DNA from 4 places in the Metabacillus sp. cB07 genome. Region 1 is predicted to be linked to each of the others. Evidence: riboswitches for the same ligand, from Rfam matches in the RefSeq annotation. Region 1 holds a riboswitch; each other region holds the start of a gene.
The links. Region 1 has a riboswitch for S-adenosylmethionine ahead of JOJ89_RS05360 (methionine biosynthesis PLP-dependent protein). Riboswitches for the same ligand answer to the same signal wherever they lie in the genome.

Region 2: it holds a riboswitch for S-adenosylmethionine, as region 1 does, so the genes downstream of both, JOJ89_RS09095 (YezD family protein) here and JOJ89_RS05360 (methionine biosynthesis PLP-dependent protein) in region 1, are expected to answer to the same signal.
Region 3: it holds a riboswitch for S-adenosylmethionine, as region 1 does, so the genes downstream of both, metK (methionine adenosyltransferase) here and JOJ89_RS05360 (methionine biosynthesis PLP-dependent protein) in region 1, are expected to answer to the same signal.
Region 4: it holds a riboswitch for S-adenosylmethionine, as region 1 does, so the genes downstream of both, mtnK (S-methyl-5-thioribose kinase) here and JOJ89_RS05360 (methionine biosynthesis PLP-dependent protein) in region 1, are expected to answer to the same signal.

The regions. Positions count from the first base shown of each region.
Region 1 covers NZ_CP069296.1:1,066,425-1,071,866, reverse strand. Annotated here, with positions in the region: gene JOJ89_RS05370 (threonine synthase) at 1-681, opposite strand, end outside; gene metC (cystathionine beta-lyase) at 751-1,938, opposite strand; gene JOJ89_RS05360 (methionine biosynthesis PLP-dependent protein) at 1,925-3,049, opposite strand; SAM riboswitch class I at 3,180-3,303, opposite strand; gene JOJ89_RS05355 (carbohydrate ABC transporter permease) at 3,383-4,192, opposite strand; gene JOJ89_RS05350 (carbohydrate ABC transporter permease) at 4,210-5,085, opposite strand; gene JOJ89_RS05345 (ABC transporter substrate-binding protein) at 5,145-5,442, opposite strand, start outside.
Region 2 covers NZ_CP069296.1:1,812,272-1,817,713, reverse strand. Annotated here, with positions in the region: gene sat (sulfate adenylyltransferase) at 1-426, opposite strand, end outside; gene JOJ89_RS09105 (sulfate permease) at 469-1,491, opposite strand; gene JOJ89_RS09100 (phosphoadenylyl-sulfate reductase) at 1,546-2,247, opposite strand; gene JOJ89_RS09095 (YezD family protein) at 2,351-2,494, opposite strand; SAM riboswitch class I at 2,559-2,664, opposite strand; gene JOJ89_RS09090 (hypothetical protein) at 2,818-3,096, shown strand; gene pyrE (orotate phosphoribosyltransferase) at 3,131-3,763, opposite strand; gene pyrF (orotidine-5'-phosphate decarboxylase) at 3,760-4,479, opposite strand; gene JOJ89_RS09075 (dihydroorotate dehydrogenase) at 4,448-5,383, opposite strand; gene JOJ89_RS09070 (dihydroorotate dehydrogenase electron transfer subunit) at 5,377-5,442, opposite strand, start outside.
Region 3 covers NZ_CP069296.1:3,215,483-3,220,924, forward strand. Annotated here, with positions in the region: gene asnB (asparagine synthase (glutamine-hydrolyzing)) at 1-912, opposite strand, end outside; gene metK (methionine adenosyltransferase) at 1,713-2,915, opposite strand; SAM riboswitch class I at 3,102-3,252, opposite strand; gene pckA (phosphoenolpyruvate carboxykinase (ATP)) at 3,558-5,147, shown strand.
Region 4 covers NZ_CP069296.1:1,497,174-1,502,615, reverse strand. Annotated here, with positions in the region: gene JOJ89_RS07500 (pyridoxal phosphate-dependent aminotransferase) at 1-1,182, opposite strand, end outside; gene JOJ89_RS07495 (carbon-nitrogen family hydrolase) at 1,284-2,072, shown strand; SAM riboswitch class I at 2,171-2,328, shown strand; gene mtnK (S-methyl-5-thioribose kinase) at 2,460-3,644, shown strand; gene mtnA (S-methyl-5-thioribose-1-phosphate isomerase) at 3,657-4,718, shown strand; gene JOJ89_RS07480 (GNAT family N-acetyltransferase) at 4,731-5,204, opposite strand; gene JOJ89_RS07475 (DUF2087 domain-containing protein) at 5,215-5,442, opposite strand, start outside.

The DNA of each region.
Region 1 (5,442 bases):
GAGCTGTTCGGCGATTTCATATCCCATCGTCTTTTTCCCTTCAATGCGGTAAGGTTCCTTCAGAGTAGAAGCATCATAGAATCCTTGATCTTTCACAAGCTCCGCCACAACTTTTCCCGCATCGCTGATCAGTCCGTCAATTAAATGGAGATTCGCCCCTGAAATGGCGGTTTCTTTCCGGGTGATGAGCGGAGCATCAAGTGGCATGATGACATATGGCTCCATCCCCGCTCTGGCAGCATAAAGCGACCAGGCTGCACCTGCATTTCCGTTTGTCGGCATCGCAAAGGTCCTTACGCCAAGCTCCTTTGCTTTTGAAATTCCGACAGCCGCTCCCCTGGCCTTAAAAGAGCCGGTCGGTATCAGCCCTTCATCCTTCATAAGCAGCTGTGTTAGGCCATATTCTGCCCCAAGCCTGTCCATTTTCAAAAGAGGGGTCATGCCCTCGCCCATTGAAACCACATGCTTTGGATCCTCAACAGGCAGCAGCTCGTGGTATCTCCACAAACTGTTTTCCCTGCTGCCGATTTCTTCTTTTGTTAACGTGCTCTTCACTTGATCTAAATGGTAGCGCACCAAAAGCGGAGATCCGCATGTGCAAAGCTGCTGCACGTCCTTAACTGAATACTCGGCACCGCACTTTGGGCACTCCAAGTGTGAAACATAGCTGTACATCTGCATTTCCTCCATTACTTGATAAAGACTCCTAACATCAAGTTAAGAGTCTTGTATTTTTTAATTCCGCTAGATTTAAGCTCTTAATTTATTCTCCACTGCACTCGCCGGCAGTTTTGCAAGCGCCTGCTCAAAATCTTTGATCAGGTCATCCGCATTTTCCAGCCCGACGCTTATGCGCAATAGTCCGTCTGTAATTCCGCGGCGCTCCCGTTCTTCTTTTGGCATGGCGGCGTGGGACATTCTGGCCGGATAGGACAGAATGGATTCGACCGCTCCAAGGCTTACCGCAAATACCGGCAGCTCCACATTTTTAACGAGCGTGCGGACGGCATCCTCGTCTGCCAGTGTGAAAGACAGGACAGCTCCAGGACCATCTGCCTGATACCGCTGGATCGAGTGCCCGGGATGAAACGTGAGTCCAGGGTAGTACACGTTCCGGACGGCTTTATGGCGGGATAAATAGTCTGCGAGTTTTCGAGCAGACTCACTGGACTGCTGCAGCCTTACGTTCAATGTTTTCATGCCACGGAGAACGAGCCAGCAGTCCTGGACGCCGAGGACGGCTCCGAATGCGTTCTGCAGTTTCTGTACTCTCGCTGCAAGCTCCTCTCCCTTTACAACGGCAAGGCCTGCAAGGACGTCGCTGTGTCCGGCAAGGAATTTGGTGGCGCTGTGAAGGACGATGTCCACGCCGAGTTCAATCGGCCGCTGCAAAGCTGGTGTAAGGAACGTATTATCTAAAAACGTCAGGCATCCGTTTGCTTTTGCAAGCTTTGTAATCCCCCGGATGTCGGTAATTTTCAAAAGAGGATTGGACGGCGTTTCAACGTAAATGACTTTCGTATTCGGCCTGATATGAGAAGCCACTTCATGCAGATCGGTCATGTCAACAAAGCTGTACTCGATGCCGAATCTGCTGAGAACGTCTGTAATGATCCGGTATGTTCCCCCGTAAACATCCTCTGTAATCAGGACATGGTCTCCTTTTGAAAGAAGCAGAAAACAGGTGGAGATTGCTGCCATCCCGGATGCAAAAGCAAAACCTCTAGTTCCGCCTTCAAGTTCAGTAATGGCCTGTTCAAGTGTTTCCCGCGTCGGATTGCCTGAACGGCCGTAGTCGAATTTGCCGTAATCGTCAAAATCAAACTGGTGAAACGTTGATGAATGATGAATGGGAACGCTGACCGCCCCTGTATCTTTCTGCGCCTTATGACTGTTGTGAAGCAGTTTCGTCTCAAATGTCCACTTACCGCTGCTCAACTTTATCTGCCTCCTTCATACATTCAAATGCCTGCAGCAGGTCCTGCTCCAGATCACCCGCGTGTTCAATGCCGACTGAAAAGCGCAGGAGGCGGTTGCATACGCCGTTTGCAGCTCTGATCTCTTCTGGAATATCCATATGTGTCTGTGTGGCCGGATATGTGATAAAGCTCTCAACGCCTCCGAGGCTCTCAGCAAAGGTTATCGTCTTCAGTGCTTTTAAAAATGGATTGACCCACTCTTCTTTTTGCAGTCTGAACGAAAGCATTCCGCCTTTTCCCGGGTATAAAACATCCGTTACTTCGGATTGGTTCTCCAAAAATGTTGCAACCTGTCCTGCATTTTTTTCATGCTGATTCATCCTTAAAGCAAGTGTCTTCATCCCGCGGATCAAAAGCCATGAATCAAATGGGGAGAGCACGCCGCCGATTGCATTATGGTGCTGGGCAAGCTCTTCGCAAAGCTCTTTGCCTTTTGCGACGACAAGACCTGCAAGTACATCGTTATGTCCGCCCAAATATTTGGTAGCACTGTGAATGACAATATCGGCTCCGTCTAAAATCGGCGTCTGCAGAATCGGCGTGTAGAACGTATTATCAACAATCAGCAGCAGCTTGTGTTCCCGTGCCATTTCGGCTATATCGCTGACCTCTGTTTCCTGCATCAAAGGATTTGTCGGAGTCTCCAGAAAAATCGCCTTTGTGCGGTCATTTATCAGCTGCTTTGTACAGTCCCCGTCTTTAAAATCCGCATAATGGAAAACAAGGCCGTATTTGCGCCATTCCCGTTCAAACAAACGGTATGTTCCGCCGTACAAATCGGAAGAGACAATCAGTTCATCCCCGCTTTTAAACAGGGCCATCAGCGTCTGAATGGCTGCCATTCCCGAACTGAATGCATATCCCTGATCGCCGTGCTCAAGATCTGCGATTGCTTTTTCTAAAATCGTTCTCGTCGGATTTCCTGTCCTGATGTAATCAAACCCTGTTGATTCCCCGATTCCATTATGTCTGTAGGCTGTTGAAAAGTAGACGGGCGGGTTTACCGTTCCCGTTATGTTTTCACTGCGATTCCCGATTTGCGCCAAAGTTGTTTCAATGCGTTCCGACATGATTAAACACCATCCTGTTTGTCATTTCTTCTTTTACACGCCCTGGACCGGGCTTTTTTATATGCTTTGGAAAAATAAAAAGCGCCTTCCTCATATAAGAAGAAGACGCTGGTTCGGCAAAACTGGCTTCCTCTTATCTCCCAAGCATTCAAGCTTGCTGGAATTAGCACCTTGGTTCGAACAGGCATCTGCCTGATCTTTTCCGGTTGCTGAGGTTTCGCAGGGCCAGAACCCTCCACCTCTCTGGATAAGAATAAATAGTATGAATTTTTTAAATGTTTTTATTACCTTACCTCACTTTTTTCATAAATGCAAGGGTTTGGGGCAAAAAACTCAGCCCTTCACCGAGCCTGCTGTCATTCCCGCAATAAAATATTTCTGAAGGAAGATGTAGGCAATAATAAGCGGCGCAGAGGCAATCATCACGCCGGTGAACAGCATCGGATAGTTCGTCATGTACTCCCCCTGAAATTCAAGCAGAGCAAGCGGCAAGGTCTTATATTCATCTTTCGTGATGAAAAGCAAAGGGTACAGCAGGTCGTTCCAGTGCATCACAAACAGAAAAATGGCTGTTGCAGACAGCGATGGAAGCGAGAGCGGCAGGGCAATTTTGCAGTACATCAGCCAGTTCCCGGCGCCGTCAATGGATCCTGCTTCAAACAACGATTTCGGCAGAGTTTTCATGAATCCGGTGAGAATGAAAACAGCAACAGGCAAGGTAGCCGCAATGTTGACGATCATCAGTCCCACAAGACTGTTCGTCAGCTTCAGCTGAAAAATCAGCTGATAGAGCGGAATCATGTTCACCTGCGCAGGAATCATCATGCCAAGTGTGAAAAAACCGAACACAGCAGCGCTGAAAACACCGCCGATCCGCGTGATGGCATAAGCGATCAGACTTGCAAAAAACAGCGTCAGAAAGACGGATACAAGCGTGACAACCGAGCTGTTCTGAAAATACAGGCCCATCGACTGGTCCTTAAAAATAGATATGTAGTTTGAAACCGAAAACCGTTCAGGCAGTCCGAGCACATTTTCATACATTTCAGCAATCGTTTTAAACGTTGTTAAAAAGATGGCGAAGATTGGAATGATGATTATGGCTGCATAGATCAATATAAGTCCGTACTTTGTTCCTTTCAACGTTCGTCACCCTTTCCTCAGTAGTCGACCCTGTTTGCGCGCAGTGCCTTAAACTGCACAAACGTAATCAAGGCAATGACGGCCATAAAAATAACGGATTCTGCTGATGCATAGCCAAATTTAAAGCTCCTGAATGCCGTTGTGTAAATCAGGGTTGCGATAATCTCCGTTGAATAGTTCGGACCTCCGCGCGTCATGGCAAAGATCAGATCGAACGCTTTAAATGATTGTATCGTTGTGTACGCGACAACGATGGTTGCTGCGGGAGCAACAAGCGGCCATGTGACTTTTTTGAACGTCTGCCATCTGCTTGCCCCTTCAATTTTGGCCACCTCGTAAAGATCGGCAGGAATGCTCTGAAGACCGGCAACAAAGATAATAATCATCTGTCCTGTATGAAACCATACTTGCACGACAGCAATTGAAAAAATGGCGATTTTCTCATCACCCAGCCAGTTCTGTGCCAGGAAATCAAGCTGCAGCCCTGTAAGAATGGTTTTAAGGAGCCCAAGGTTTGGATCGTAAATAAACGACCAGATAAAGGCGACTGAAACAGAGGATAGAATCGTAGGAAAAAAGAACAGTGCCCTGAAAAAAACATTGGTTCTTGTGTTTTTAATCAGGAAAAGGGCAAAGACAAGGGAAAACAGCGTTTGAAAAACAACGACAAACAGCATGAATTTCACGTTGTTTCCAAGTGCTTTTGCAAAAATAGAATCATTTGTCGCGAGATTGATATAATTGGTCACTCCGACGAAATCAAAATCCGGGGATATGCCGTCCCAGTTTGTAAATGAGTAAAAGAAGGCGCTCAGTGTCGGGTAGATAAAAAAGATGCTGTACACAAGAATGCCGGGTGCCAGAAAGAACAGCAGTGATTTGTTATGTTTCAGCAATGAAAAGGCCTCCTTTCATGATGAGAAGAAGAGGGGCTTTCCCCCTCTTCTCCGGTTTACTTGCTTAAGTTCTGCTCAACAATTTTTTGGGCTTCTGCAGCTGCTTTTTCAGGATCCGTTCCGCCGATGACAGCCTGAATGGACGCGATCACCGCTTTTTCAACATCTGCATTCGGAATCAGAAAGCGCGGCTGGAACCGTGTGTTCTTTTCCATCCAGACAGCTGTATCTTTCAGTTCTTCAGACTCATACGTGACATCTTTAAGCGTTACATGCTGGCCGGTTTTATTTGCGTATTCGCCTGCATTTTCTGATTCAGAAAGGAAGCTCACGAATTTTTTTGCTGCATCCTGC
Region 2 (5,442 bases), 750 kb from region 1:
GTCTTCTCTTTCATGCAGTTTTTTCACTCCGGGATGGGCGAGATCCGCTGTTCCGTAAACATTGATCGCTTCATTCGTTTTATCCGGCTCATAGAGATCTTCGATTTCAATCAGCCCATACACTTCGCCGCCATACTGAAGCTTTGCTTTTTCTCCTGTCTTCAGCGACGCTGCTGTTTCTCTTGAAACCGGAAGCGTGATCGGAATGCTCCAGACCGTGCCGTCTGCAAGTCTCATGCTGCTGACTACACTTTCATAATCCTCTTGTGTTAAAAAACCCGTAAGCGGGCTGTAGGCTCCGATTCCGATCAATTCCAGATCGCTGAGAGCCATTGCATCGATTTCGATCACCTGATCGATTTCATGTGCAGTGACTTCAGGATTGTATACATCAACTAATACTCCACCATGCGGATGTAAACTCATTTATTTTTCCTCCTAAACTGACCTTTTTAATTGGTTTTAACGTTAAATGCCTCCGCCTTCTTCATGCACGGCACGCTTTTCATCCTTTATCGCCTTCATCAGGCTCAGTGCACCTAGGGTTGCCAGCATGACACTCAGAAGAACGATAAGGGAGTACATATCCTTTTCCAAAAACAGTTTGACAAGCATATACGATATGGCAAGTGAAAACAGCGGTGAAACAATCCAGATTCGGATGATTTTCTTCACAATGTGCTTTTGAAGAATCTCGCTTCCGCTTTTCGCCATTCCAAGTCCGATAATAGCTGATGAGGTCACCTGAGTCAGAGGGACGGGAAGTCCGAAAATGGAACTGGCAATCACAAGTCCTGCTCCTGTACCGGAAATCAGAATGCCTTCAGGCTTTGAATACCGGGTAATTTTCTTACCGTTTGTTTCAAGCACTTTTTTGCCGAGAAAAATCGCTCCAAGAGCAACAAATGCTCCTCCGAGCAGGGTCCCGTCCGGCACCGAAATCAGGCCGGCCCCGACAAGCGGCCCCACTGCGTTTGCCACATTGTTCATTCCAGCTGAGAAAGCCTCGAAAAATCCGGCCAGTATCAGGATGCCTGTAAGGAGCGGACGGTCTTTAAAGAACGGTTTATGCTGCACTTTATAAAGCCCTTTGCCGAACAGCCAGGCAATTCCGAAAGCTGCGACAGGAACAATCACCCAGAACATCATGATAATCATCAGTGATTTAATAAATAGGATCTGATAGGCAATTCCCACTCCCACAACGGCTCCAACCGTCACCTCGCTTGTTGAAAGCGGGATTCCCAGCAGGTTTGCAAGAAACAGCGAGCTTGTCGCAGACAAAATAATGATCAGAACAACTTTCACATCAATGATATCCTGCGGAATAATTCCGGCACTTATTGTCTTAACAACCTCTCCCCCGCCAAGATACGCGCCTGCAAAAACACCGATGGCGCATATAAATAGGGCATGCCGGGCTTTCGGAACTGCACCGGAACCGTAAGCTACTCCCATGGAAGCAGCGGCCCCGCTCGCTCCAATATTCATGGCGAAAAAGAGACTGATGGCAAGCGCACCCAGTTCAAGCACGGCAATCCCTCCTTATCCATGCAGGCCGCATTCTGTTTTGCCCTGGCCGCTCCATCTGCCTGAGCGCAGATCATCTGCACTGAACGCAGGCTGCGTGCAGTGGAAACAGCCGATGCTAGGATATCCCTGATCATGGAGCGGATTATAAGGGAGGTCATTTTTATGAACATAGCGCCAGACATCTTTCCACGTCCAGTGAATGAGAGGACAGACTTTTACCGACTGAAACTTGTCGTCTTTATTGATAAATTGCACATGTTTCCTTGTTTCAGACTGCTCTCTCCGAAGCCCTGAAATCCACGCTTCTGACTGAGAGAGTGTTTCATTCAGCGGCTGAAGCTTTCTGATTGCACAGCATTGATTCGGATTTGTTTCCCACAGCTTATCTCCATGCTGTTCAGCTTGTTCTGCAAGGGTAAGGGCAGGTTTTTTCATCGTGATTCGGAGCTTGGGATACTTTTCTTTTACACGTTCAATGGTTTCATATGTTTCCTTGAAATGAACATCTGTATCAAGAAACACAATCGACGCATCCGGTTTTACTTTTGAAATCAGGTCAATGAGAACCATGCCCTCAATGCCAAAGCTGCAGGCATAGACAATCTCTTCGCCGTAATGGCCGTAAGCCCACTTCAGCACATTCAATGCGCCGCTGTACCCGTCGTCTGTTTCAAAAGTCTGTTCTTGCTCATGCCATGTTTTGTATGTCAGCATGCTGATCTTCTCCTCACTTTTCAGGTCCCGCACAAAAAGCTTTTACCATCAGGACAGGAGCCCGCTTTTGTCAAAACGCCTCCGGTTTGTCCGGTCAGCATCCTCATTTCATTCTGATTTTTTCATTTTTCTCAAGCTGAATCACTTTTCCGTCCTGAACGATCAATGTCACAGAACCATAGCTCATTGTGTTCAGCATTTCCTTAAGCCTGTCGATGACCGCGTCAAGTTGTTGATCAGTACCCACAGTGGTCCCCCGTTTCTTACCCATTAAAAAAAGCCTTCCGGTTTGAAAGACTGTTCAGGCATCAACCTTATCTTCCAAAATGGGTTTCATTTTGCTGGATGTAGCACCTTGCACGCATGCAGGTTGCCGGGCTTCACCGGGCCAGTTCCCTCCGCCTCTCTGGATAAGTTTATTATATTTTTCTAAATTTTATCACAATTGAAGACTATGTCAATCATAGTTTTTCTATCGGAATTAAAAAACATCTCTTTTTTTAGAACTAATTATAAAAAAGTGCTAGATTAACAGGGTTTGAATAAGGTGTACTAAAGTTCGTCCGGGAGGTGGGAGTTATTTTTCATTTATTAAGTGCAGCTGTCTTTTTTTATGCTTTAGGCGGATTTTCATTAGCTTATGCGGCAATGGAGATTGATGACCCAGCCATTTTTGAAAAAATGAAAGAGGAACGAGGAGTGATGAAGTGTTTCGGGGTGATCGGTTTTGCGGGATTTAAACTCAGCGGGAAATGGCTGCCTGCACCCTGGCAGAAAAAAGGATTCAGAATTGGCTTTTTGCTGATCAGCACACTGGCTTTTTCCGGCAGCATGCTGATATGGAAATAAAAAAGGCATCAGCTCTTCCTGATGCCTTTTCTCTTTATACGTTCAGCCATTCTTCTGAAGAGGGATTTTCACGCCATTTCTTCAGCTTGGCTAAGTCTTCTTTTTGAATGGAGCCTTTTTTCAGAGCTGTTTCAATCAGAGATGAATAGTCCGTCAGTGATACGGAATGAATGCCTTCTTCCTCAAGCATCTCTGTCCCTTTTTGCAGTTCATATGTGAAAATGGATACAGCGCCGATCACTTCGCATCCGGCTTCTCTCAGAGCTTTAACGGCCGTGATGACGCTTCCTCCGGTTGAAATCAAATCCTCCACTACTACCACTTTCTGTCCTTCCCGGATCTTTCCTTCAATCTGATTGCCCTTTCCGTGACCCTTTGGCTTGCTTCTCACATAGGACATCGGCAGATTCAGAAGATCACTTACCCATGCAGCATGAGGAATTCCTGCAGTAGCCGTGCCTGCTATCATTTCAGCTTGGGGATAATGCTCTCTGATCAGAGCGGACAGACCTTCTGCAATGTTTTTTCTTACTTCCGGATAAGAAAGCGTGAGGCGGTTATCACAGTAGATCGGTGATTTGAGCCCGCTTGACCAGGTAAACGGATCATTCGGGCTAAGGAATACAGCTTCGATTGTCAGCAGTTGTTCGGCAATTTGATGGTTCATACAGGCAGTCCCTCCCAGGCGTTTTTCATTTCAGTATAGGCGGCAAGCGGATCCGGTGCTTTGGTGATGCTCCGTCCGACCACAATTCCGGTTGACCCAAGCTCTCTCGCTTTTTCAGGAGTTGCCACCCTGACCTGGTCATTTACTGCATCTCCGCTCATGCGTATGCCGGGTGTTACGGTCATAAACGAGGCTGGAAGCTCGCTGTAGATGCGGGGCACCTCCAGAGAAGAGCAGACAATACCGTCAAGGCCGCTTTTCGCCGCAAGCTTAGCGTAGCTTAGCACCGTATCATCAAGGCTTTTGCTGATCAGCAATTCGTTCTTCAGCATCTCTTGCGATGTGCTTGTCAGCTGAGTGACAGCAATGCAGGCGGGACGCTTGGACCCTGCAGGTGTTCCGGCCTCAAGACCTTCCATTGCAGATTCCATCATGGCACTGCCGCCGGCAGCATGCACATTGACAAGATTGACTCCGAGTCCGGCAAGACCCCTCATCGCTTTTTTCACTGTTTCCGGAATATCATGGAGCTTAAGATCAAGGAAAATCTCATGTCCGTCTGATTTCAGCTGATCTATGATTGCAGGACCTTCCCGGTAAAAGAGCTCCATGCCTACTTTTACATACAGCTTCTGTCCGGACATCTTTTTTAGGAATTCTCCTGTTTCCGAAGCATCCTTAAAATCAAGCGCGATAATCAGCGGTCTCTCGTTCATGCTTATAGCTCCTTCCGATGCATTCTGTAATGTGGTCAAACCCGTACTTTTTAAGTACATGAGGCAGTTCTTCAATGATTTCAGGGCAGACAAACGGATTCACAAAGTTGGCTGTTCCTACGGCTACGGCGCTTGCTCCAGCGTACATGAATTCAAGAACGTCCTCTGCTGTCTGAACACCGCCCATGCCGATAATCGGAATAGATACAGCCTGGCTGACTTCATGAATCATGCGGATGGCTACCGGTTTGATCGCTGGGCCGGATAAGCCGCCTGTGCGGTTTGCAAGAACCGGCTTTCCTGTTTTCAAATCCAGCCTCATTCCGATTAGCGTGTTGATCATCGTTAATCCATCTGCTCCAGCCGCTTCGATGGCTTTGGCAATTTCAGTGATATTGCTGACGTTCGGTGACAGCTTGACATAAACAGGCACCTCTGACACAGCTTTTACTGCGCGCGTAAGGGAAGCTGCCATCTCAGGGTTTGTACCGAATGCAATTCCTCCGGTTTTAACATTCGGACAGGAAATGTTCAGTTCAAGCGCGTGGACATTTTTCGCCTTGCTGATTTCTCTTGCAACTTCGACATAATCTTCCTCTGCTGAGCCCGCCACATTTGCAAGAACCGGCACATCGAATGACTCAAGCCAGGGAAGCTCATTTTCAAGGATTCCATTTTGTCCCGGGTTTTGCAGGCCAATTGCATTGAGCATGCCCGCTTCTGTTTCAGCCACCCTCGGCGTAGGATTTCCAAACCGCGGTTCGGCTGTTGCTGCTTTGATCATGATGGCTCCAAGTTTGTTCAGGTCATAAAGGCCGGCGAATTCTTTACCGAATCCAAAGCAGCCTGATGCCGGCATAATCGGATTTTTGAGTGAAAGTCCCGGAAGTTCAACATTCAGCATGACAGCACAACCTCTCCTGCTTTAAATACCGGCCCGTCGGTGCACACTTTTTTATAAGA
Region 3 (5,442 bases), 2.0 Mb from region 1:
CGTTTCTTTTGCCACGTCGATTTCACTGTAGCCGGACTGCCTGAAGCCGACAGAAAATGTTTTCAGCCCGGGATGATACTTGCGTGCGATGGAAGCAATAATACTGGAATCCACCCCTCCCGACAAAAAAGAACCAACCGGAACATCACTTCTCATATGAAGGTTCACAGAGTCGATGAGCGCCTCCTGAATGTTCCTGATCATTTTTTTCTCATCAGCCTGCCGTTTTGGTTCAAGCATCGGCTTCCAGTAGCGTTCAATCTGAAGGGGCTGTCCAATAGTCTTTGAAAAGACAGATCCGGGCGGCACCTTTTGAATATGCTCCTGTATGGTGCGGGGATCTGGAACATACTGAAATGAAAGATAATGCTGCAGTGATTGGCCGTCAATTACAGGGTCTGAACTGTGTTCTTTTATACTTTTCATCTCTGAAGCAAAAAGGACCGTATGTCCGTCTTCAATATAATAGAGCGGTTTAATTCCAAAATGATCTCTTGCTCCAAAAAGGTGCATGTTTAACCTGTCCCAAATTAAAAAGGAAAACATCCCCCTCAAATAATCAACGACTTCCGCTCCGTATAAGTGATACAGCGCGACAATCACTTCTGTATCTGTTTCCGTTTTTAATGAAGCTCCTTTTGAAAGCAAGTGTTTTCTAAGCTCCACGTAATTATAGATCTCTCCATTAAACACAATGTGGTAGCGGCCGTTTTGATAGGGCATGGGCTGATGACCTCCCTTTGCATCAATGATGCTCAGCCTTCTGAATGCAAAAATCACGTGCTCATCCTCAAACATTCCGCTGTCATCCGGACCCCTGTGCCGTATCATCCTGCCCGCATTTTTTATAAGCTCTCTGTACTCCGTTTTCTTTGATTGACTGTAATCAACAACACCTGCAAAACCGCACATTTTTTTCCCTCCAGCTTCTTGTCTGTCTGTGAAACGACAGAATCTGCCGGAAAGTTGCATAATTTTACAAAAAGACGGACTTTTTTAATTGACGGAAAGCCTTCAGGAGCTTCTTCACCATCTGGCTGGCACGAGTTGTTCCGTTTAGTGCCCTTCAAATGCTGCTCCTCCGACTGAAGGGCACAACCCATCCGTTTTTGTGACCTTCAGCTTCCTCTCCACCGACTGAAGGGCACAACCCATCCGCTTTTGTGACCTTCAGCTTCTTCTTCACCGACTGAAGGGCACGATCCATCCGCTTTTGTGACCTTCAGCTTCTTCTTCACCGACTGAAGGGCACGATCCATCCGCTTTTGTGACCTTCAGCTTCTTCTTCACTATGTGAAGGGCACAATCCATCCGCTTTTGTTACTTTCAGCTCCTTCTTCACTAGGTGAAGGGCACAATCCATCCGCTTTTGTGACCTTCAGCACCTTCTCCACCGACTGAAGGGCACTATCCATCCGCTTTTGTGACCTTCAGCACCTTCTCCACCGACTGAAGGGCACTATCCATCCGCTTTTGTGACCTTCTGCTTCTTCTTCACCGACTGAAGGGCACAATCCATCCGCTTTTGTGACCTTCAGCTTCTTCTTCACCGACTGAAGGGCACAACCCATCCGTTTTTGTGACCTTCTGCTTCTTCTTCACCGACTGAAGGGCACAATTTCCCGCCTTTTAAAAATCAATAAGACACTTTCTTTCCACAAAACAAAAAAAGATGAAACCGGCCAAAAGGCAGATTCCATCTTTTATCGATTTTATCGGTTTAACGCTTGCTCTTTAAGCACTTCAGCTTTGTCCGTTCTTTCCCATGGAAGGTCAAGATCGTTGCGGCCGAAGTGACCGTAAGCAGCCGTTTGTTTGTAAATTGGACGGCGAAGGTTCAGCATGTTGATGATGCCTGCTGGACGAAGGTCGAAGTTCTCGCGGACAACGTCTACCAGCACATCTTCTTTTACTTTACCTGTTTCAAATGTGTCAATTGCAATAGAAACCGGCTGTGCAACACCGATGGCGTAAGCAAGCTGAACTTCACACTTGTCAGCAAGGCCTGCAGCTACAATGTTTTTGGCAACGTAGCGCGCTGCATATGCTGCTGAGCGGTCAACTTTTGTAGGATCCTTGCCTGAGAATGCGCCGCCTCCGTGGCGAGCGTAGCCTCCATAAGTGTCAACGATGATTTTGCGGCCAGTCAGACCAGCATCGCCTTGAGGTCCGCCGATAACAAAGCGTCCAGTCGGATTGATGAAATACTTTGTATCTTCATCAATTAATTCCTTCGGAACAACCGGGTTAATGACATGCTCTTTTACATTGCGCTGAATTTGCTCAAGTGAGATCTCAGGATGATGCTGAGTTGAAATGACAATTGTGTCAATGCGCACAGGCTTGTCATTTTCATCGTATTCAACCGTTACCTGAGTTTTTCCATCCGGACGAAGGTAAGGAAGAATGTCTTCTTTACGCACTTCAGTCAGGCGGCGGGAAAGCTTGTGAGCCAGTGAAATTGGAAGAGGCATAAGCTCTTTCGTTTCATTGTTCGCATATCCGAACATAAGACCCTGGTCACCTGCACCAATTGCATCGATTTGCTCGTCAGTCATTTTTCCTTCGCGGGCTTCAAGCGCCTGGTCAACACCCATGGCGATGTCAGCTGATTGCTCGTCGATGGAAGTAAGTACTGCACAAGTTTCAGCATCGAAACCGTATTTTGCACGAGTGTAGCCAATTTCCTTAACTGTTTCACGGACAATTTTAGGAATGTCTACATAAGTAGAAGTTGTGATTTCACCGGCAACAAGCACAAGACCTGTTGTTACAGATGTTTCGCAGGCTACACGGGCATTTGCATCTTTTTCAAGAATTGCATCGAGAATCGAATCAGAGATCTGGTCGCAGATTTTATCAGGATGACCTTCAGTTACTGACTCTGAAGTAAACAGACGACGTTGTTTAGTCATTAAAGTTTTCCTCCTCAAAAGGTAGATGATACGGAACTCATTCCCTTTCATATTTTGACCATTCGGCAAAATATTTCAGTTGGCATGTTTTAGGAGAATCCACGAGTACATTCAGGCAAAATATCATTAAAAATAAAAAATCCTTTCCCGCGAGGAAAGGTTATTTACTGAATTCGCAGCCTTTCGCTCTTATCGATCAAGGGCTTTCGCCTTGCATCAGGTTAGCACCTTTGCTTTTCAAATTCACTCAGGGCATTCTGATCTGAAATGAATTTTTCCGGTAAAGCAGGTTGCTGGGTTTCACAGGGCCTGTCCCTCCACCAGCTCGGGATAAGAGAATCCGTTCAAGGTCATATGATAGCGCACTTTTCATGCAGGTGTCAACAAAAAATGACAAGGTTTTTATGTTCCTTTTTTTTACTCTCTCTTCTTCTTTTCCACCAAAAGATGCGTACGAAACACTTCTATTATATATGTATCATTTTCATGGAAAACAAAGCTTAATTTGTTCCATTTTGTAATTTTGCACGTAGAATAAGTTAAATAGTATAGACTATTTATTTTAATGTGTTATACTAATTAACAAGAGCAGGATGAAACTATAGATAAAAATCCGAAATATAGGTAAAGGATGGGTATGGGATGAATTCAATCGAAATCACAAACGAGCTTGAAGTATTACTTAATGGGGAAAATGCATTTCATAACTTATCGGTTCCAGTTCTTGTTGAGAAGGTTCTGGAGCGAAAAGAAGGCGTTTTAACATCAACGGGAGCCGTACGTGCGACTACAGGCACATATACAGGCCGTTCACCTAAGGATAAATTCATTGTAAACGAAAAATCCACAGAAGACAAAATTGAATGGGGATCTGTGAACCAGCCATTTTCTGAAGCGGCATTTGAAAAGCTGTACTTAAAAGTTCTCTCATACTTAAAAGACCGCAATGAACTATTTGTTTTTAAAGGATTTGCAGGCGCTGATACGAAATACCGGCTTCCGATTCAGGTTGTAAACGAGTTTGCATGGCACAACTTGTTTGCCCAGCAGCTTTTTATCCAGCCAGGAAGTCCAGATGAGCTTGTTCAGCATACAAATCCATTTACAATCGTTTCTGCACCGAATTTCAAAGCAGACCCTGCTGTTGACGGAACAAATTCCGAAACATTCATTATTGTCTCTTTTGAAAAAAGAACGATTTTAATTGGCGGTACGGAATATGCAGGCGAAATGAAGAAATCGATTTTTTCTGTTATGAACTACCTTCTGCCTGAGAGCGGCATTCTGCCGATGCACTGCTCGGCTAACGTTGGCCAGGAGGGAGATGTCGCCCTTTTCTTCGGACTTTCAGGAACAGGAAAGACAACGCTTTCTGCTGACCCGAAACGAAAACTGATCGGCGATGACGAGCACGGCTGGTCAAATGCGGGTGTTTTTAATATCGAGGGAGGCTGTTATGCCAAGTGCATCAACCTCACAAGAGAAAAAGAACCGCAAATCTTTGATGCGATCCGATTTGGATCTGTTTTGGAAAATGTGGTCCTAGATGACGATACAAGAGCGGCCGATTATGATGATACATTCTTCACTGAAAATACAAGAGCAGCTTACCCGCTTGAAGCAATGGACAATATTGTGATGCCGAGCATTGCCGGACATCCTCATACAATCGTCTTTTTGACAGCTGATGCATTCGGAGTTCTGCCGCCAATCAGCAAACTGACGAAAGAACAGGCAATGTACCATTTCCTTAGCGGCTATACAAGCAAGCTTGCCGGAACAGAGCGCGGCATTACATCACCGCAGGCTACGTTCTCAACATGCTTTGGCTCGCCATTCCTTCCGCTTCCGGCTACCGTTTATGCGGAAATGCTCGGACGCAAAATCGATGAGCACGGTGCCAATGTGTTCCTTGTAAACACGGGATGGACCGGCGGTGAGTACGGTACAGGGCAGCGTATGAAGCTTAAATATACGCGTGCAATGGTACAGTCTGCCCTTGAAGGAGAGCTTGACAGCGTTGAGACAGTAACCGATGCAAACTTCGGCCTGCAAATTCCAATTCATGTACCGGGCGTGCCTGATGAAGTGCTCCAGCCGGTGAAGACATGGGACAGCACGGAAGCCTATAACGCTAAGGCGCAGGAGCTTGCTGGACAATTCAAACAAAACTTCAAAAAGTTCAAGAACGTTTCAGCTGATATTGAAACGCTTGGCGGACCTACAGTCTAAGAACAAAAGCGCAAGCGCCTTGGTCAGATCCGATAGGCAGATAAGAATCCGTCAAAAAAGTCCGGTTTTGACTTTTTTGACGGATTTGTTCTGACAGAGGATCTAGGCGCTGGAGCTGGACGATGATAACTTTGTTATGTTATCCACAGCCTTTTATTCTTTATAATTTCCTGGTTAACAATAAAAAATCTGTGCCCATTACTGCGGCACAGATTTTTTTGTTTCTTCTCCTTCATTTCCATATATTAATAAAATAAAATTCTCTTTTTTTATACAAATTTCAGTCCGCCTGTGC
Region 4 (5,442 bases), 430 kb from region 1:
AACTGACTGTGAAAAGAGATTTAAAGATTTTATTCTTTCAGCTGCTTCTCTCAATCTCTCTTCAGAGGTTAAAAGTCCCGCACGGACATACCCCTCACCGAACGTCCCGAATCCAATGCCCGGCGCCACGCAAACATGAGCGTGTTCCAGCAGATAGTCAGCGAATGATTCCGATGTGAATCCCCCGGGTACAGGCAGCCAAGCAAAGAATGATCCCGGAGGAGCCTCCACTTTCCAGCCGGTGCCGTTCAGTGCGTCTATAAACGCCGCACGCCTGCTTTCATAGCGTGCGACAAGCTCGCTGACGCAATCCTGCGGGGCAAGAAGAGCAGCAGCTGCTGCTTCCTGTATTCCGCTGAACACACTGACAAACATGTGATCCTGGAAAAGATTAATCGACTCTATGACGCTTTTATTGCCGACTGCAAACCCGATCCTCCACCCTGCCATATTATACGTCTTAGACAGCGTATAAATTTCAATTCCAGTCTCTTTTGCTCCCTCGGATTCAAGAAAGCTGACCGGCTTTTTGCCGTCAAAGCCAATTGCTCCATAGGCAAAATCATGCACGACGCAAATGTCATTTTCTTCAGCAAACGCAACCGTGTCATCGAAAAAGCTCCGGCTTGCAACTGCCCCTGTAGGGTTGTTCGGATAGTTTAAAAACATGAGCTTAGCATCCGCCTTCGCTTTTTCAGAGAGCTTGGAATAGTCAGGCAAAAACTCATTTTCCTTCAAAAGAGGCATATATTCCATACGGGCCCTCGCAAGCTCTACGCCTGACCAATAATCGGGATAGCCCGGGTCGGGAACAAGAACCGTCTCACCGGGATTAAGGAGACACTGCGGAATTTCGACAAGACCTGCCTTTCCCCCAAATAGAATCGCCACTTCTGTGTCAGGATCCAGTGTAACGCCATATTCCCTTTGATAAAATTCTGTTATCGCCGTTTTCAAAAAACGCTGTCCTCTGAACGGGGAATATTTGTGATAGTCCGGTTTGCCTGCTGCTTCCTGCAGGGCTTTTACAATATGAGGCGGCGTCGGCTGATCCGGATTCCCCTGGCCAAGATTAATGACATCATGTCCGGCCTCAATACTTGTGTTAACTTTTGCAACGAGACCTGCAAAAAATTGTTTTGGAAGATTATTTAATAGCGCTGATTGCTCGAACTTTTTCATCTTTGCACCTTCTTATGAAAATTCTTGAAATTCTAGTGAAAAATCATATATTGTTATAGTCAGCTTGTAAAGGAAAATATTTTTTAGCGGAGATGACGCATATGAAACTTAAAATCGCCTGCCTTCAGACAGACATTGCTTTCGGAAAACCGGACGAAAACATTGCAGCAGTGGAAGAAAAGATGAAATCCATCATGCTTAGCGACAAACCTGATGTGATTGTACTGCCGGAGTTATGGACGACCGGATATGACCTGACACGTCTTGATGTGCTCGCAGATGATGAAGGAAAACGCACCCCCTCTCTGATGAGCGGACTTTCAAAAAACTGCTCGGTTAATATCATAGCAGGGTCTGTGGCTAAAAGGACAGAGGCAGGGGTAACGAACACCATGTACGTGTTTGACAGACAGGGTGAACTCTTGCACGAATACAGCAAATTGCACCTTTTCAAACTGATGGATGAACACTTATATCTAAATGGCGGCACAGAAAAAGGGCTTTTTAAGCTTGAAGGAATTCAAAGTGCCGGAGTCATTTGCTATGACATTCGTTTTCCAGAATGGATCCGCGCTCATACCGTTAATGGAGCTGAGATCCTGTTCGTTGTCGCAGAGTGGCCGCTTCCGAGACTTCATCACTGGAAAACCATGCTGATCAGCCGCGCGATTGAAAATCAGTGCTATGTTGTGGCGTGCAACAGGTCCGGTGCTGATCCGAAAAATGTATTTGCCGGCCATTCCATGATCATTGATCCATGGGGAGAAATTCTTGCTGAAGCAGGGACAGAGGAAGCCGTTCTTACAGCAGAAATCGACCTGGAAAAGGTAAAAGAAATCCGAAAGCAAATTCCCGTTTTTGAAGACAGACTTCCGCATTTTTATTTGTAACTTTCTAAAAAAAAGCATTGACATTTTTCTTTAAAACCTGTTAACATTCAGAACAAGTGATCAATTGTGAATTATTTGAAAACAAAACCTAATATAATCTCTTATCAAGAGCAGGCGGAGGGATTTGGCCCTATGATGCCCAGCAACCGACCGTAATACCATTGCGAAATGGGGCGCAGCTTTTTGCGCCGGAAGACTTCTTCCACAAGGCACGGTGCTAATTCCAGCAGAAAGACATCTTTCTGGCAGATAAGAGGTGCGAAGCCTGCGCCTTCAAGCCTCTTTCCCTGTGAAAGAGGCTTTTTTACATGTACATAGTCTCTTTCTCAGACGACATGTTCTTGCTGCTGGCAGTAAAAGTCCATATGAAACCGGAGGAAGAATTCCATGTCAAACTATCAATCTTATGAACCATTAACAGAAAGCGCTGCCGTCACACTTGCCCTCAGGCTCGGATTATTTGAGGAAAAAAGCGTGCTTTCCTGCACGGAAATAGGAGACGGCAACTTAAATCTCGTTTTCCGCATTACCGATCAAACAAATAAAGGCCTGATCATTAAACAGGCTCTTCCATATGCAAAGGTTATTGGCGAGAGCTGGCCGCTTACGCTTGACCGCGCAAGAATTGAAAGCAGCGCCATGCTCAAGCAGTCTGAAACGGCAGGAGAATACGTGCCGAAGATTTATTACTCAGATGAAACACTTGCCATTACAGCCATGGAGGACCTATCCCATCTTCAGATTGCACGCGCCGGTTTGATCGGAGGCAAAGAATTCCCACTTCTTGGGCGCCACATTGGTGAATTTCTCGGAAAAACCCTTTTCTACAGCTCGGATTTCGCTTTAAATCCGCAGACAAAAAAGCATCTGGTAAAGCAGTTTTCAAACCCTGAGCTCTGTAAAATAACGGAAGATTTCGTTTTTACAGATCCCTTTTTTGATGTGGAATCAAACAGTTTTGAAGATGAACTGAGACCTGCAGCAGAAGCCATTTGGAACGACACGGAACTGAAGCTTGAAGTTGCCAAGCTGAAGCATAAATTTTTAACAGAAGCCGAGACTCTTGTTCACGGAGATCTTCATACGGGCAGTATTTTTGCAGATGATGAAACGACAAAAGTCATCGATCCGGAATTTGCTTACTATGGTCCAATTGGTTTTGACTACGGGCATTTCACGGCAAATTTATTAATGAATGCCATTTCACGCGAGGAAGCAAAACAGCAGGTCCTCCTGGATCATATTGAAACGGCGTGGACTGTATTTGCCGAGGAGTTTTCTAAAGCATGGGAGAAAGACGGCCTTGAAGTTTACACAGGAATCGACGGCTATCTTTCCTTCATCCTGGAAAAAACATTTGAAGATGCGGTTGGCTTTGCAGGTGTGGAAATCATCAGAAGGACCATAGGGCTGGCGCACGTTGCAGACCTTGATTTAATAGAGCCGCATGACAGAAAGATTGAAGCTAAAATCCGCGCGCTCGAACTCGGAAAGAAACTTGTCAAGCACCGCAGCAGCATCAAAACACCTGCACAAATTGCAGACTATTTCAAACAAGTACCTGTCAGATAAGGAGCATTCACCATGACATACCAGCAATCGATCATACCCCGTTCTGTCGAATGGAAAGAATCCTATATCCGCCTTCTTGATCAGCAGAAACTGCCTGCTGCGACGGAATATCTTCACCTCGAAACGGTTGAGGATGTGTGGGATGCCATTAAAACCCTTAAAGTGCGCGGAGCCCCTGCAATCGGCATTGCAGCTGCTTTCGGGCTCGCGCTCGCGGCAAAAAACTATGAAACAGATGATATTTCGAAATTTCAAAAATGGCTTTCCCGCGATCATGATTATCTTGCCAGTTCAAGGCCGACTGCCGTCAACCTTTTCTGGGCTCTCAGCCGCTTGAAAAACAGTGTGCAGCATGCCATATCTGCAGAAGAAGCAAAAACAGTTCTGCTGCATGAAGCGATACAAATACAGGTTGAAGATGAAGAAACGTGCAGGAAAATCGGCGAGCATGCTCTGCCTCTTTTTAATGAAGGCGACGCTGTTATGACCATATGCAATGCAGGCTCTATTGCCACAGCAAGATACGGAACGGCTCTCTCGCCTTTTTACCTGGCAAAAGAAAAAGGCATCCCTTTGCGTGTATACGCCTGTGAAACACGTCCTGTGCTGCAGGGATCAAGGCTGACAGCATGGGAGCTTATGGAGGCAGGCGTTGATGTAACGCTGATTACAGACAGTATGGCTGCGCATACGATCCGCACAAAACAGATCTCAGCCATCATTGTCGGTGCTGACCGGATTGCTGCAAATGGAGATACAGCCAATAAAATCGGCACCTACGGCCTTGCCCTTCTTGCACATGCTTTCCAGATTCCGTTCTATGTAGCTGCACCTCTTTCGACCTTTGATCCTGCAACAGGCAGCGGAGCAGACATTCCAATAGAAGAGCGTGATGCTGCAGAAATCACTCACATAGCGGGCTGCCGCGTTGCACCTGAAGGAGTGCAGGTATTTAATCCCGCATTTGATGTAACGCCTCATGAACTAATAACCGGCATTATCACAGAGGAAGGCGTTTTATCCGGAGACTACCTGCTGGAAATAAAAAACCTCTTCCAACAAGCCAAAAAGTAGAGCCATCCGGCTCTACTTGATTTGTTTTGTGAAGTGGATGATGGGCTTGCCTTTGTGCACTCCCTCTTTAAAAGCAGAATACCCCATCTTGATCCAAAACTTCCTCCCCCGCTCATTTTCGGTCAGGACTCCAAGCCTCATTTCAGAGAACCCTTCATCCAGAAGCAGCTTTTCTGCTGTCTCATATGCTGCAGCGGCATACCCTTTTCCATGATAAGAACGGTGAAGAATAAACAAGCCAATCCATGGTTTTTTATCACTCGGATTAAGCGGGCAATATTCGAATATGCCTGCAGGAAAATCGCCGTCCATGATTAAAAATCGTTTGGCACTGACTGCTTTCCCTTCTTCCCTGTCTTCTGCTATGTCCTGCTTATTAAGCATTTCCCTGTCTTCAGAAATTAAGTTATACGCAGGATTTGAGTTCATGATACAGAGTTCTGCATCAAGGAGATGCTTGTCCTGCACCGGTACAAATGTCAGCATACAATGCCCCCTATTCAATCTTCGCCCAAAGCTCTTTAGGGTTCAGTTCATAGATGCTGTTCTCGCGGTACATCATATGATTCACTATAAATTCCCGCCTGATCGTCGCAAAATCTTCGTGGTATTTTTTTATGATGTCATTGATCTCTTTTTCCGGATATTTTCTTCCCGGCTCAAATTCTTTAGCCAAGTGATATAAAACAATAAGCCTTCTTTTCCGCTGCGGCGGAATGGTTTT